Regions from separate parts of the Marinobacter qingdaonensis genome, predicted to be linked through region 1. Evidence: predicted binding sites of a transcription regulator. Region 1 holds the regulator's gene; each other region holds the start of a gene.
What was found. The regulator FliA, encoded in region 1, starts transcription of late flagellar genes. The targets are predictions, from matches to a motif close to CTAAAGTTTNNNNNNNNNNNGCCGNTAA.
Positions count from the first base shown of each region.

Region 2: flgM (flagellar biosynthesis anti-sigma factor FlgM) is a predicted target of FliA. The motif match lies at 2,042-2,069, and genes of this name have one in related genera.
Region 3: U5822_RS01145 (methyl-accepting chemotaxis protein) is a predicted target of FliA. The motif match lies at 1,956-1,983, and genes of this name have one in related genera.
Region 4: U5822_RS00135 (flagellar protein MotY) is a predicted target of FliA. The motif match lies at 2,353-2,380, and genes of this name have one in related genera.

Region 1 covers NZ_JAYDCJ010000003.1:2,075,363-2,079,282, reverse strand. Annotated here, with positions in the region: gene U5822_RS12760 (chemotaxis protein CheA) at 1-170, opposite strand, end outside; gene U5822_RS12755 (protein phosphatase CheZ) at 188-973, opposite strand; gene cheY (chemotaxis response regulator CheY) at 994-1,377, opposite strand; gene U5822_RS12745 (RNA polymerase sigma factor FliA) at 1,540-2,283, opposite strand; gene U5822_RS12740 (MinD/ParA family protein) at 2,314-3,126, opposite strand; gene flhF (flagellar biosynthesis GTPase FlhF) at 3,231-3,920, opposite strand, start outside.
Region 2 covers NZ_JAYDCJ010000003.1:2,818,961-2,822,880, forward strand. Annotated here, with positions in the region: gene U5822_RS16155 (CheR family methyltransferase) at 1-78, opposite strand, end outside; gene U5822_RS16160 (chemotaxis protein CheV) at 116-1,045, opposite strand; gene flgA (flagellar basal body P-ring formation chaperone FlgA) at 1,236-1,937, shown strand; gene flgM (flagellar biosynthesis anti-sigma factor FlgM) at 2,131-2,457, shown strand; gene U5822_RS16175 (flagella synthesis protein FlgN) at 2,465-2,935, shown strand; gene U5822_RS16180 (cyclic di-GMP-binding domain-containing protein, MshE-related) at 3,001-3,738, opposite strand.
Region 3 covers NZ_JAYDCJ010000001.1:254,395-258,314, reverse strand. Annotated here, with positions in the region: gene U5822_RS01150 (efflux RND transporter permease subunit) at 1-260, shown strand, start outside; gene U5822_RS01145 (methyl-accepting chemotaxis protein) at 257-1,882, opposite strand; gene U5822_RS01140 (pseudouridine synthase) at 2,013-2,741, shown strand; gene U5822_RS01135 (sensor domain-containing phosphodiesterase) at 2,732-3,920, opposite strand, start outside.
Region 4 covers NZ_JAYDCJ010000001.1:30,266-34,185, reverse strand. Annotated here, with positions in the region: gene U5822_RS00150 (SDR family oxidoreductase) at 1-483, shown strand, start outside; gene rnt (ribonuclease T) at 535-1,188, opposite strand; gene pyrC (dihydroorotase) at 1,230-2,261, opposite strand; gene U5822_RS00135 (flagellar protein MotY) at 2,424-3,335, shown strand; gene U5822_RS00130 (histone deacetylase family protein) at 3,345-3,920, opposite strand, start outside.

The DNA.
Region 1 (3,920 bases):
AAGCCGGCGCCCCCCTTGACCGTATGGAAACCCCGGAAGATGGCGTTGAGCAGATCGCTGTCGTCCGGATTTTGCTCAAGATCTACCAGCTGTTCGGACAGCTTTTCGAGAATCTCGCCTGCTTCGACCACGAAGTCCTGCAGAATCTCTTCATCAGCATCAAACGCCATGCGTCATCCTCATTTATTCAGAAACCGAGACTGGACAACAGGTCGTCGACATCGTCCTGTCCCGAGACTACATCTTCACGTTCGTTGGCCTTGATCTGTGGCCCGACGCCCTGCTCGGCCGATACCTCGGACTCTTCGATCTGGTGCACCGTGCCGGTGAGCTGGTCGACATGACTGGCCATCACCACGAGGCTGAGCATCTGCTCCTCCACCTCTTTCACCAGGGCCGTGACCTTCTGGATCACCTGGCCGGTGAGGTCCTGGAAATCCTGGGCCAACAAGATCTCGGACAGGTTGTTGTACATGGTGCCCGCATCGGTCGACAGGGACTCGAAGAAGCGATCGATGCGACCGTACAGTTCGCGGAACTCGGCCGGCTGCATTTCGCGTCGGCGCAGCCGGTGCCACTCGTCCCGCAGGGCGGTTGCCTCGTCCCGGACCTCGTGCGCCACCGGCATGGTCTCTTCCACCAGATCCATGGTGCGGTTGGCGGCCTGGCTGGTCATCTGCACCACGTACTCCAGACGATCCGAGGCGTCGCTCATTTTCGACAGGGCTTCCTGCTGTTCGGCGCTGCGCGGGTCAATCTGGAAGTTGCGAATGGCTTCGTGGAGGCTCCGGGTCAGACGCCCCACTTCGCGGTAGAGACTCTGGTCCCTGACCTCACTCAGTTCGTTGATCACGGTCATGGCCTGGGCAAAGTCCCCGGCCTGGACACTATCGGCCAGCTCCGCACTCTGACGCTGGAGCTTTTCCGTCACCTCCGGATCGAGGCTTCGATGGTTCTTGCTGGTATCGCTCATGAGAGCCATCCGACCTCTGGTTACTGGATGCGTTCGAAGATTTTCTCGATCTTTTCCTTGAGCACGGCGGCGGTGAACGGCTTGACCACGTAGCCGTTGACGCCGGCCTGGGCGGCCGCCACGATCTGGTCACGCTTGGCTTCCGCGGTCACCATCAGAACCGGCAGGGTCTTCAGGCTCTCGTCGGCACGCACGGCCTTGAGCAGGTCGAACCCGGACATCCCCGGCATGTTCCAGTCGGTGACCAGAAAATCGTACTTGCCGCTCTTCAGCATCGGCAGTGCGGTGTTGCCGTCATCCGCCTCATCGGTGTTGCTGAAACCCAGATCACGCAGCAGGTTCTTGATGATCCGTCGCATCGTGGAAAAGTCGTCCACGATGAGGATTTTCATGTTCTTGTCCAATGGGACCTCCAGTTAGTAACACCCGGAATTCGTTTGACCTTTAAGCACAACATCTAGCAGGCCGCGGTTTTGACCACTTATTGTCTGTTCTTTGCTGTCCATGTAAAGCATCGGTTACCAAAAACTACAGAGCTCCATGAACGGGACACACGGGCGGCAAACCTAGTCGTCGGTGTCCTGGCGCCAGCCGGCCAGTCGCCCCCGCAACCGTAATGCCGCCTGACTGTGAATCTGGCTGACCCTGCTTTCACTCACCCCAAGCACCGCCCCGATTTCTTTCAGGTTCAGTTCTTCCTGGTAGTACAGGCTCAGCACCAGTTTTTCCCGCTCCGGCAGGTCTTCGATCGCCTCGGCCAGATTGCGCCGGAAGGCGTCAGACGCCAGGCCATCGAGCGGATTATCACTGGCCTCTGCCTCTTCTATCGGCAGCTCTCCGGATTCATTAAGCTCATCGAGGCTAAAAAGTCGTCCGCTGTTGGCATCGGACAGGGAGGCGTGGTACTCGGACAGCTCTATGCCCAGCTCCTCGGCCACCTCGTGGTCCTGGGCTTCACGGCCGAGACGATCCTCGACCGCCTTGATGGCCTGGGAGATGCGGCGGGCGTTGCGGTGAACCGACCTGGGCACCCAGTCGCCCTTGCGGATTTCATCGACCATGGCGCCGCGGATGCGGATACCGGCGTAGGTTTCGAAGGTGGCACCCTTGGTGGAGCTGTAGCGTTGGGCCGCCTCGAGCAGACCGATCATGCCGGCCTGCATCAGGTCTTCCAGCTGCACGGAGGCCGGCAGCCGGGCCATCAGATGGAGGGCTATTTTCTTGACCAGCGGGGCGTGCTCCTCAATCAGCTGAGCAGCGCCGGTCGTGCCAGATTGCTGGTAGATTCCCAGATTTTTCGCCAATGTCATGTATCCGGTGTTGTTTTGACTGGATCAGATTCAGACTTCGACGAGCCGCTCCACGAAGAATTCGAGATGCCCGCGAGGCGAGGAAGGCAGCGGCCAGTTGTCCACTTTGTCCGCCAGCGCCTTGATTGCCAGCGATGCCTTGGCCCGGGGGTAGGCATCGAGCACGGCGCGCTGGCGCTGCACGGATTTCTTGACGGCTTCGTCGTAGGGCACCATGCCCACGTACTGCAGGGCCACGTCCAAAAAGCGCTCGGTGACCCGGGCCAGCTTCTCGAACAGGTGCCGCCCCTCCTGCTCGTTGCGCACCTGGTTGGCCAGGATGCGAAAACGGTTGGTGCCGTACTCGCGGTTCATCAGCTTGATCAGGGCGTAGGCGTCGGTGATCGAAGTCGGCTCGTCACAGACCACGAACAGCAACTCCTGGGAGGCGCGCAGGAAGCTGACCACCGATTCCGAGATGCCGGCGGCGGTATCGACGATGAGCACGTCAATCTGGTCGCCCAGCTCACTGAAGGCGTTGATCAGGCCGGCGTGTTCCATGGCGCTCAGATGGGTCATGCGCTGGGTACCGGACGACGCCGGCACAATCTTGATGCCACCCGGGCCGTCGACCAGAACGTCTTTCAGGTCGCACTCGCCCGAGAGCACATCGGAAATGTTGCGGTTGGCGGTTATGCCGAGCAGAACATCGATGTTGGCCAGCCCAAGGTCGGCGTCCAGGATCACCACGCGCCGACCTTTCTGCGCCAGGGCGATGCCCAGGTTGACCGACACGTTACTTTTGCCGACCCCACCTTTACCGCCGGAAACCGCAATCACCTGTACCGGATTTGCTCTGCTCATGTTAATTCGTGTCTCTCGCCAATTGTTCCGAGGGCTCGTCTTATTATTAACGGCGCCGGTTGTGCACGCCGGATACTCCATCATCCGGTACGGGTGTGTCCAGCTCAGGCCCCCTCGGCAACCGATTGCTGTTGCTGCAGGCTCTTCAGGCGCTCAACCGCCAACCGTACCAGGGGAACTGCGTCTGCGTGATGCAGGTCCTCGGGGATTTTCTGACCGTCCGTGTAGTAGGCCACCGGCAACGCGGTTTCCATCACAAACCCCAAGGATTCGCCAAGTGTCAGGGCTTCGTCAATCTTTGTCATCACGCAGCCCGAAAGATTAGCCATCTTATAGCAATGCCACACGGATTTCATGATGCGCGGCTGGCTGGTGGCGGACACCACCAGGTGGGTCCGGATCTGGTGGTGACTGCGCGCCAGCTCGGACAATTGCTCCTGGTAGCCACGGTCGGAGCTGGTCAGGCCGGCGGTGTCGATCAGTACCAGGTGCCGGTCGGACAGCTCGTCCAGGATGTCGTCCAGGGTGTGGCTCTCGTCCACCACCCGCACCGGCACATTCAGGATGCGACCGAACACGAACAACTGCTCGTGGGCGGCGACCCGGTAGCGGTCGGTGGTCACCAGGGCCAGGGAGTCGGCGCCGTGCTTGAGCACGTACCGGGCCGCCAGCTTGCCGATGGTGGTGGTCTTGCCGGAGCCGGTCGGGCCCACCAGGGCGTAGACGCCGCCCTCATCCAGCCATTCCTGGCGCGAGGTGCGAACCCCGGTGGCGAGCATCTTCAAAGCCTGTTT
Region 2 (3,920 bases), 740 kb from region 1:
ACCCAGCAAAATACCACACGCATCCTGCAGGAATGTTTTGAAGGCGTCGTATTCCTGTGGGGTTATTTCCGCTTTCATTGCATCTCAGTGTTGAGTGGATCAATGGGCAGTGGTATCACCCCTGGTCGATAATTTCCATTACCCGCTCGGCCAATTCGTCCGGACTGAACTTGGCCATGAAGTCGTCGGCGCCCACTTTCTGCACCATCGCGCGGTTGAACACCCCGCTCAGGGAGGTGTGCAGCATGATGAACATCTCGCTCAGTGCCGGGTCTTCCTTGCAACGGGTAACCAGAGTGTAGCCGTCCATTTCCGGCATCTCGACATCGGAGATGATCAGCGCGAGATGATCCCGAGCCTTGGAGCCATCCCGGGTAATGTCTTTCAGGTACTCGTACGCCTGCTTGCCGTCGTTCTTGGTGACCACCTCCATGCCGATTGCGGTCAGGCAGCGTTCGATCTGGCGCCGGGCCACCGAGGAATCATCCACCACCAGGATCGGCAAATGCCCGGGAACCCGATCCGCGCTCTTGCTCAGGACCGCTTCGGTGACGTCTTCCTTGAGCGGAGAAACCTCGGACAGCACCTTCTCCACGTCGATGATCTCCACCAGCTTGTCGTCGATTTTAGTGACGGCCGTGAGATAGACATCCTTACCGGCTCCCTTCGGCGGCGGCAGGATGTCCTCCCAGTTCATGTTCATGATGCGATCGACCCCGGCCACCAGGAACCCCTGGGTCTTCCGGTTGTACTCGGTGATGATCACGAAGCTGGTGGCCAGGTCCTCCTGGGGAATGCCAGGCAGGCCAATGGACATGCTCAGATCAATGATCGGAATGGTCTCACCCCGGATATGCGCCACACCCCGCACCACGGAGCGGCTGTTGGGGATGGAGGACAGCTTCGGGCATTGAAGCACTTCCTTCACCTTGAACACGTTGATGCCGTACATCTGCCGCCCGCGCAGGCGGAACATCAGCAGCTCAAGCCGGTTTTTTCCGACCAACTGAGTCCGTTGGTTAACGCTATCCAATACCCCTGCCATCAAAGTCTCCCCCGGCCTGCCGGCCACGCACCGGCATGCATCTTGCTTTTATCTATCGTACAAATCACGAGCTGACGAAAAACCGTCGGGTCCGTTAGCCACACAGCGTGTAACGGCCACCTGCCCCGAATCCTTAGCGTTTTTCGGGTGTTTTCGCGGGTCATTGACAGCATAGGACAAAGTGACACGTATGCGCACCACCATTTTTGCCTTTGCGCTCCTGATGTTGGGGCTCGGCAACGCGGCGCTCGCCAAAACCAGCGCCGAGGACATCGAGCAGGCCGCCCATCGTTTTCTGGAGGCCTTTGCCGATGAACAGTCGGAGCGCGGCTACACGGTGACCTTTGAGACCGGCACCATCGACAGCCGACTGGCCCTGGCGTCCTGCCAGGCGCCACTGGCCGTGGAATTTACTGGCGACCCCTGGCGCAGCGCCCAGCCATCACTGCAGGTCGCCTGCGAGGGCGAACGGCCCTGGCGCATGTTCGTTACCGCCTCGGTTGCCATTGAGGGGCCGGCGTTGGTGGCCGCCCGCCCGTTGGCCCGGGGCGAGCGCGTCACCTTAGACATGCTGACGACCCAATCCGTGCAGGTTAACGCCAGCCGAAGGGGAGTGATGCGGGACGCCGGCAAGGTACAGGGTATGGAAGTGCGACGCCCGGTGAACTCGGGTTCGGTCATCACTCCGGACCTGCTGGCGGCGCCGGACGCCGTGGAACGGGGCGATCATGTTATCATCGTGGCCCGGCGCGGCGCGTTCGCGGTGACTTCCCGGGGCAAGGCACTGGCCAGCGCCTCCGTGGGCGAGCAGGTACTGGTGGAAAATTTGAGATCGGCACGCACCGTCCGCGCCAATGTGGTTGGCCCCGGGCGGGTCGAGATCCCCATGTAGGCCGCTTCGCCGGCAAGCCGATGCCCAGCGGCAAGGTCTTGCCGCCCTCGGCTCCAGGGCACCGCCCACATGGAGAAAAGGTAATAAATCCCCGAAAAAAATCGCTAAAGCTTTGGCCACGTCGGCCGTTACACAGATACACACTCGAGTTAGTCATGCCCAGGAATGACGCCACAGGCAAGCAGGTAACGATATGTCAGTTGACTTAAATGGAATTGGCCCAGGCCAGGTCAACACCCAGAGAACCACGGCCGACAAGGGTTCCGGCACCCAGAACAGCCAGCCGGCATCCGCTGAACAGGCGAAATCTTCAGCCCAGTCCGCACGCGGCGACAGTGTCAGCCTGAGCAACCAGGCCAAGAACCTGAAACAGCTGGAACAGAAGCTGGGCGACTACCCGGAGATGGACGACGATCGCATCGCCGAGATTCGCTCCGCCCTGGAGAACGGCACCTACAAGATCGACGCCGAGAAGCTGGCCCAGAAAATGCTTGAGATGGATGAAAGCATATTCGGGTGAGTGAATTATGGCCGTTAACGACGATCTGAAGAACCTTCTGACTCAGGACCTCCAGCAATTGCGGGAACTGACGGATGTGTTGGAGCAGGAGAAAGCCTGCCTGTCCGCCTCCGATGTTCGGGCGTTGCAGGATTTGACCTCGGAAAAGAACCGTATTCTCAGCGATGTGCGGGAACGCGCCAAGCAGAAAATCCATTGCCTGGTGGCCATGGGTTACAAGCCGGACCACGGCGAGCCCTCGCGCTTCATCCAGAGTGCCGGCATGAGTGATCTGTTTGACCTCTGGAAGCAGGCCGACGCCGCCATGCGCCACTGCCAGGGCCTCAATGAGCACAATGGCCGCGTGGTCGGCCACCTCCAGAAGCGTCTGGGGCGCCTGACCGACATCTTCCGTGGCGCCACTGGCCAGCAAAAGCTCTACGGTCAGAAGGGCCAGCACACCTCGGTATCCAGCCGGACCATGCTCGCCAGCGCCTGATCGTGCGATCCGTCTGCGTAACAAAAAACGCCCGGTTTCCCGGGCGTTTTTTTATGCGCTGATGATCAACGGGTGTAGATCGTCATCTGGGAGCCGGGCGCGAACCGGATGTCCTGGATGCTGACATTGCCCATGGACGGCCCCCGGCTTCCGCTCACCCGGATGTTGTTCATCTGGATCTCCTCGATCCGCTCCGGAAACGCCAGGGTCAGGGCACCGTCGTCACGCAGGGAATAGCGCTCTTCACCCTCCCGGTAGTGCACGCCGGCAATGGAAAAATCCGAGTCCAGGAAATTCAGGACCGGGACAAACACATTGGCGGTGAGTTTGATCCCCTCCACTACATCCACCTCGCTGTCACCATCCCCGGAGGCGCCGTCGACCATGGCGGCAACGCGTGTGAGGCGATCCAGCAGGGCCGGATCCCCCTGACCGGCAACAGAGGCCATTTCGTCCTCGTCCATCGGAACGAGCCCGGCACTGGCGTAAAGCTCACCCTGCTCGGCCGGAACCTGCGCCCCGCTGGCGCTGTTGCTGGCCGCAAAACTCACCAGTGGCTGGAACGGCAAGGCAACCACGGTGACCAGCGCAGCCGCGTTGCGGTAGCGTGACTGGTGTTTCAGGACCCGGTTGAGTTCCTTCTCGGAAATCCAGCCTGACTGGATAAAGACTTCACCGAGACGCTGGCCGGTTTCCCGCTGCAAACGCAGGCCGTCTTCAAGCTGTGTTTCGGACAGATAGCCCCGATTGACCAGCAATCGGCCGAGTCGCGATTTCTCTTCAAAACCCTGGCGGATTCTCACTCGTCTCTCCTTTTACCTGGTGAAAACCGTACAACTCGGCCCGGCGTGACATACTGAATGGGAAGGCGGCTCCAGAGCCTAGTAGCTCGCCATGGACTTAACCGCTGGCCCCTGACCGAAACGCTACAACAATCTGGTAAAATCCGGTATCAATCAGGACCGCCCAAGAATTATTGCAGGAA
Region 3 (3,920 bases), on a different contig from region 1:
GGCCGGTGGTGCTCACGGCCATCACCACCATCCTCGGGCTGATGCCGATGGTGCTGGGGGTGAACGTCGATCTGCTGACCCCGGCCCTGGGCCTGGGGGCACCCTCGACCCAGTGGTGGACCCAGCTGTCCAGCGCCATCGCCGGTGGCCTGGCGTTCGCAACGGTGCTGACGCTGCTGCTCACGCCGGCGCTGCTGGTGCTCGGTGAGCGCACCGGCCAGCGGCTGCGCCGGCTGACCGGTCGGGACCCAGCCGCTTAGTTGCGAATGCGACCGGCCAGTTCCCGGGCCTGCCGGGCCATGCTTTCCAACTCCGGCACGGTGCGCAGGTTTTCTTCCGCAGTCGCGCTCATGCTTTCGGAAATTTCCGCCACCTCGGTGACGTTGCGGCTGATGTCCTCGCTCACGCTGGTCTGCTGTTCGGCGGCGGTGGCCACCTGGGTGGTGGCGTCATTGACCCGGGCCATGCGTTCGTTGATGGCGGCCAGGGTGCGCCGGACCGCTTCCACCGATTCGCTGCTTTCCTGGGCCACCACGCCGGAGGCCTGCATGTAGTCGGTGGCATCCCGGGATGCGCTGCCGATGGTGTCGATGATCTGGTCGATCTCGACGGTGGCTTCCTGGGTTTTCGCGGCCAGGTTGCGGACTTCGTCGGCGACCACCGCAAAGCCGCGCCCCGCTTCGCCCGCCCGCGCCGCTTCGATGGCGGCGTTCAAGGCCAGCAGGTTGGTCTGGTCGGCGATCTCCCGGATCACCTGCATGACATCGCCGACCCGGCGGCCATCGCTGGCCAACTGATTCACGGTCTGGGCCGAACTGTGGATCTGGTCGGTCAGGCGCTTCATGCTCTCCACCGCCTGGTGGATCTGCTGGTCGGCCTGCTGGGTCTGGCCGGCGGTTTCATCCACCTGGGACGCCACCGAGGCGGCGTGATGGGCCACATCCTGGGCCGTGGCCGACATCTCGTTCATGGCCGTGGCAATCTGGTCGATGCGCTGGTGCGCCTGGTCGGATTGGGACGAGACCCGGTCGGCGTTGGTGCGGATCAGGGTGCCGGTGTGCTCCAGTTGGCTGACGTTGTTCTGCATCAGGGCGCCGGTCTCGGCCAGGAAGGCGTGCAGGCGGCGAGAGGTATCCGCCAATCGGCCCAATTCGTCGGAGCGGGTCAGGGTGGTGCGTTCGGACAGGTCGCCCTGGCCCAGTTTGTCGAGCTGGTCGATTAATTGCTGGGCCGGCCGCACCACCGAGCGGATCAGCACCACAACGCAGGTCAGGGTGCCAAGGATGATGGCGGCAAACAGCAGGCCGCCAATCTGCCAGGTGTTGGCCTGCACCGACTGTTTCAGGTTGCCGGCATAGGCCAAGCTGAAGTCCTTCAGGCGTTCGCTGGCCTGTTCCACCAGTTTGGCCGGCTCCCGGTCGATGCCCGCAACGGCGGCGTCGCCGGCGCCGTGCTCATAGCCGGACGCCACGAACGCCTGATAGCCCTTGCGGTAGGCTTGGCCCATCCGCTGGTGCGCGCGCTGGAACTGGCTCATGAGTTTTTTCGCCTCGGGGTCGGTCAGGACCGGGATCAGCTCATCCAGTTGCGCCTGAATCTGGGCCTCCCGCTCCTGGAAGCGGCCCCAGTATTTTTCCCGCTGGCCGTCGTCGGCGCCCCGGATCAGCACGTTTTTCCATTCCTGAACCTGGGTCTTGAAGTTCGCCAGGATGTCCTGGGATTCCAGGGCGTGCACCATCTCACGGCCGACCAGATTGCTGTAATCCTCACCGGTGTCCAGTGACATTTTGAAGTAGAAGCCGGCAACCACGGTAATGACCAGGTTGGCGACGAGCACAATGGTGAGAATGCGGTGCAGGATGCTGCGGGAAAACCAGTTCATGAACAAACCTATCTGAGGGGAAACAAGGGGTATCGTCCACCGACCGGTTACGGGACGGACGGCGCGCCGAGTATAATCGGCCGAGATGACAGTTTCTTGAATCCAATCACCGCTTTTTCTGAGTCGCGCCATGGAGCCACCCAGCACCAATCCGCTGCGCCTGTTGTACCAGGACGATGCCCTGCTGGCCGTGCACAAGCCGGCCGGACTGCTGGTGCACCGCAGCCCGATCGACAAGCACGAAACCGAGTTTGCCTTGCAGTACGCCCGGGCGCTGAATGGCGGGAGTCACGTGTATCCGGTCCATCGCCTGGATCGGCCGACCTCGGGCGTGCTGGTGTTTGCCCGCGACCCCGAGACCGCCCGGGTGCTGGGCCTGGCGATGATGGCGGGGCAGGTGGGCAAGACTTATCAGGCCGTGGTGCGGGGCTGGCCGCCGGCCGGCGGCGACATCGACCACCCGCTGCGAGAGGAGCCGACCGACCGGCGGCTCAAGGGTCAGGAGCAGCCGCTACGGGAGGCTCGCACCCGCTACCGGACCCTGGCCACCACCGAGCTTGCGGTGGCCATCGAGAAGTACCCGACCAGTCGCTACGCCCTGGTTGAGCTGTACCCGGCAACGGGCCGCAAACACCAACTGCGCCGGCACATGAAACACATCCACCATCCGATCATCGGCGACGCCAATCATGGCCGGGGCCGGCACAACCGGTACTTTGCCGAGCGCTTCGGCGAGGGGCGGCTGATGCTGGCGGCGACCCGGCTCGAGTTCCGGCACCCGCACACCCAGGCGCCGGTGGTGATCGAGGCGGAGCCGGAGCCGAGCTTCCGGCGGGTGTTGTCGATTTTTCAGCCGTGACGGGCCCGGTGGCCGGTGCCGTCGATGCGGCGTTTGCCGCCAGTGGGGTAGAAACGGGCGCACAGCTCGGCCAGGGGTAGGGGTTTGCTGTAGCGGAACCCCTGCAGGAAATCGCAGCCGGTCTCGATCAGCCAGCGTTCGTGGGCTTCGGTTTCCACGCCCTCGGCGACCACCGACAGGCCGAGCCCCCGGGCCAGGCCCAGAATCGACAGGGTGATGGCGCGGTCGTTGTCGTCGTCCGGCAGGTTCTTGATGAACGAGCGGTCGATCTTGATGCTGGCGAAGGGCAGCGTCTTGAGCCGCGCCAGGGAAGAATAGCCGGTGCCAAAATCGTCGATGGCCAACTCGGCGCCCATGGCGACCAGCTCGTCCAGTATCCCACCCAGCGCCCGCAGCTCGCCCTGCAGGGCGTCCTCGGTCACCTCGAACTGCAGCGCCCCGACTGGAACGTCATGGCGGGCGCAGATTTCACCAATGGCATTCGGCAGGCTGCTGACCTGAACCTGTTCCGGCGCCAGATTGACCGAGACCGTGGCCAGCTCGATGCCCGCGTCCTGGCAGGCCCGCCAGTCCCGGCAGACCCGCTCCAGCACGCGGCTGCCCAGCTTGTACATCAGCCCGGCGCTGCGGGCGACATCCAGAAACTCGATGGGCGGCAGCCAGCCGCGCACCGGGTGGTGCCAGCGCACCAGGGCCTCCAGGTACACCACCCGGGTCGCCGAGCGATTCATGATCGGCTGGTAGAACACGTCCAGGCTGTCCTGGTCGAGCGCCTGGCGCAGCTCGTTCTCGACCGCGAACCGGGAGCGGGCGGTCATCTGGATCTCCGAATCGAACAGCACCGACTGGGCCCGTCCGCGGGATTTGGCGTGGTACATCGCGGCTTCGGCGTTGCGCAGCAGTTCCTCCGCATCGAGGCATTCACCCGGAAAGTGACTGATCCCCATGCTGGCGCTGATGTCCAGGTCCTGGTCGCCATGGCGAATCGGGGCACGAACCCGCTGCTGGATCGTTTCGGCGATCTCTCCGGCCACCCGCTGCGGCGGCTGGTTGCGAATGATCAGGGCGAATTCGTCGCCGCCAATCCGGGCCAGGCAGTCCTTGCCGGGCAGGTCGAGGGCATCCAGACGGCGACCGATTTCGCCAATGACCTGATCCCCCGCCTGCGGGCCAAGACCG
Region 4 (3,920 bases), on a different contig from region 1:
ATGCTGGAGCGTCGTCGCGGACACGTGATCAACATCTCGTCCATCGGCGTACTCACCAACGCCCCGCGGTTCTCGGCCTACGTCGCTTCCAAGTCTGCCCTGGACGCCTTCAGCCGCTGTGCCGCCGCCGAGTGGTCTGACCGTAACGTCACCTTCACCACCATCAACATGCCGCTGGTGAAGACCCCGATGATTGCGCCGACCAAGATCTACGATTCGGTGCCGACCCTGACCCCGGACGAGGCGGCCGACATGGTGGCCGAGGCGATCGTGTACCGTCCGAAGCGCATCGCGACCCGCCTGGGTATCTTTGCCCAGGTACTGCACGCGCTGGCGCCGAAGATGGGCGAAATCGTGATGAACACCGGCTACCGGATGTTCCCGGATTCACCGGCCGCGGCAGGCAGCAAGTCTGGCCAGAAGCCGAAGGTGTCCACCGAGCAGGTGGCGTTTGCCGCCATCATGCGGGGCATCTACTGGTAACCCGTACCCCGGTAAATAAAAAACCCCGCCTTGGCGGGGTTTTTTTATGGCTCATTCGGTCTCGTCGATCAGCGGTGGCGGAAAGCCACCCAGGTCTTTCCAGCGATTGACGATGCCGCAGAACAGGTCGGCGGTTTTCTCCGCGTCGTAGGCGGCGGAGTGGGCTTCCTTGTTGCTGAACGGAATGCCCGCCAGTTTGCAGGCCTGGGCCAGCACCGTGTGGCCGTAGGCGAGCCCGGCCAGGGTCGCGGTATCAAACGTCGAGAAGGGGTGGAACGGGTTGCGTTTGATGTCGGCCCGCAGGGCCGCGGCAAACACGAAATTGTGGTCGAAGGTGGCGTTGTGGCCCACCAGTACCGCCCGCTTGCAGTCGAACGCTTTCACCGCCTTGCGGATCGGGCTGAAAATTTCACTCAGCCCCTCGCGCTCGGGGACCGCTTCCCGTTCCGGGTTCCACGGATCGATGCCGGTAAAGTCCAGGGCTGACTGCTCCAGGTTGGCGCCTTCGAACGGGTCGATCTGCTGCACGTGGGTCTCGCCGCGCTGCAGGTAGCCGTCGTCGTCCATGGTCAGCAGCACCGCCGCCACTTCCAGCAGGGCGTCCCGCTCCGGGTTGAACCCGGCCGTTTCCACATCGACCACCACGGGCAGAAAGCCGCGAAAGCGGCGGGACATGGGATGCGGTTCTTTGGTTTCGTCAGTCACTCAAACTCCGGTTTTGGCCGTGTGATGAAAAGTCAGGGTGTTTACGCCAGGCGCCAGTTAACGGTTTCGCCTGCTTTCAGGGGCACGATGTGGCCTCCGGCCAGCGGCAGTTGCTCCGGCATGGTCCAGGGGTCGCGCACCAGGGTGATGGTGTCGGTGTGGCGGGGCAGGCCGTAGAAATCGGCGCCGTTGAAGCTGGCGAAGGCTTCCAGTTTTTCGAGGATGCCCAGCTCTTCGAAGATGTCGGCGTACAGGCCAATGGCGCCGTAGGCGGAGTAGCAGCCGGCACACCCGCAGGCGGCTTCCTTGCGGTCCTTGGCGTGGGGAGCAGAGTCGGTGCCCAGGAAGAAACGCTTGTCGCCGCTGGCCACCGCGTCCCGCAGCGCCTGCTGATGGCGGTTGCGTTTGAGAATCGGCAGGCAGTACAGGTGCGGACGAATGCCGCCGACCAGCATGTGGTTGCGGTTGTACATCAGGTGCTGGGGCGTGAGGGTGGCGGCCAGGTTATCGCCGCTGTGCTGCTGCACGAACTCGGCGGAATCGGCGGTGGTGATGTGTTCGAGCACCACTTTCAGGTTGGGGAAGGCGGCCATGGTCGGCGCCAGCACCCGGTCGAGGAACACCTTTTCCCGGTCGAAGATGTCGATGTCGGCATCGGTCACTTCGCCGTGTACCAGCAGCAGCATGCCGCACTCGGCCATGGCCTCGAGTACCGGATAGATGTTGCGGATGTCCTTGACCCCGGAATCGGAATTGGTGGTGGCGCCGGCCGGGTAGAGCTTGGCCGCGACCACGCCGGCTGCCTTGGCCTCGCGGATGGTTTCCGGGGTGGTGGTCTCGGTCAGGTACAGGGTCATCAACGGCTGGAAGCCGGTATCGCCGGCCTGGGCGAGGATGCGCTCCCGGTAGGCCAGGGCGGCGTCGGTGGTGGTCACCGGCGGCACCAGGTTGGGCATGATGATGGCGCGTCCGAAACAGGCGGCGGTGGCCGGCACCACGTCCTTGAGGATCTCATCGTCGCGTACGTGCAGGTGCCAGTCATCGGGGCGGGTAAGGGTAAGCTGTTCGGTCATCGGAGCGTCCGCAGTCCAGTCGGGGGCCTTGGCCCAAAAAAATTTTGCGAATTATACCAGAAGGGGCGAATGTTTGTTTTTGTATCCCGGGTTAAAGAACCCGGTGGCCGGGCCGTTAACCAAAGAAATCTTTGTACAGTCCGTCTGCGTCGGTAAACCGTTATGGCAACCAGCTCCCGAAAATTCAGGCTAGGCCTCTCTGGCGCTCTGTCGTTGGGCCTGGTGGCGCCCGCCGGCGCCGCCAGCTACGGTGCCGGCATCGAGAACAGCCAGTGGTACCTGGCGGAGTCGGTGTTCGAGTGCACCCTGGTGCACCAGGTACCTGGGTATGGCAAGGCGGTTTTCCGGCATCGGGCCGGCGAGCAGCTAACTTTCTTTCTGGAGTCGGAATCGCCCCTGATGCGACCCGGCCGTGGTGACCTGGTGGTCGAGGCACCCGTGTGGCGCCCGGGTGTGGCGCCCAGGCCGCTGGGCAAGGTGTCCATTTCTGACGGCAATCGGCCTCTGCTGCTGGACTCCCGGCAGTCGATGGCGGTGGTGCAGGGCCTTCTGGCAGGCATGCGGCCGACGGTAACCCGGGAATCCTGGTTCGATGGCCGTCCGGTACGGGTGCAGGTGTCCAACATCAACTTCACGCCGCAGTTCCACAGCTACCAGGCCTGTACCGCCAACCTGCTGCCGGTCAATTACGATCAGGTCCAGCGTTCCCGGATCCCCTTCGCCAGTGGCAGCACCAGCCTGTCGGCCCGGGATCGCGAGGTGCTGGATGACATTGTCGCCTTTGTGCTGGCGGATCCCACCATCGAGCGGGTGTTCGTGGACGGCCACAGCGACCGCCTGGGCAGCCGCATCGATAACCGGGCACTTTCGGAACAGCGGGCCAATGCGGTGGCGGATTACCTGAAGGCGCGGGGCGTGGCGGAGGACCTGATCACCGTGCGCGCCCACGGCGACCAGTACCCGGTGTCTCGGCGGCCGGCCGACAACCGTCGAACCAATATCCGCCTGCAGCGCCAGGGTGAGCGTCCGGAACTCCAGCAGGCCAATGGTTATGGCGGCGAGTCGGCGGGCTGAGCGCCCGGGTCAGTAAACCGAATTCAGTACCTGAACGTGGGCAACCACGCTCTCGGCCAGGGCCTTCAGGTGGTAGCCCCCCTCCAGGGTTGAGATGATCCGGTCGTTGGCGTGGTCACTGGCCAGGTTGACGATCATTTCCGTCAGCCAGCGATAGTCGTCCACCTCCAGGTTCATTTCCGCCATCGGGTCCAACCGGTGGCCATCGAAGCCCGCGGAAATCAGGATCAGTTGGGGCTTGAACTCCTGCAGTCGTTTCAACCAGGCCGCTTCCACCGTCCGGCGGTAGGCAATGCCGCCGCAGCCGGCCGGGATGGGCACGTTCACGATATTGGGCGCCTGCCGGTGCACGTGGGAGTGAGGGTAGAAGGGGTGCTGGAAACTTGAGCACATCAGGATGCGTTCGTCCCCGCCCACGATGTCCACGGTGCCGTTACCCTGGTGCACGTCAAAATCGATGATCGCCACCCGTTCCAGCTGATGGAAATTCAGCGCCCGCATCGCGGCCAGGGCGATGTTGTTGTAGAAACAGAAGCCCATGGATTTGGCGCGCTCGGCGTGATGGCCGGGAGGTCGGGCGCAGAC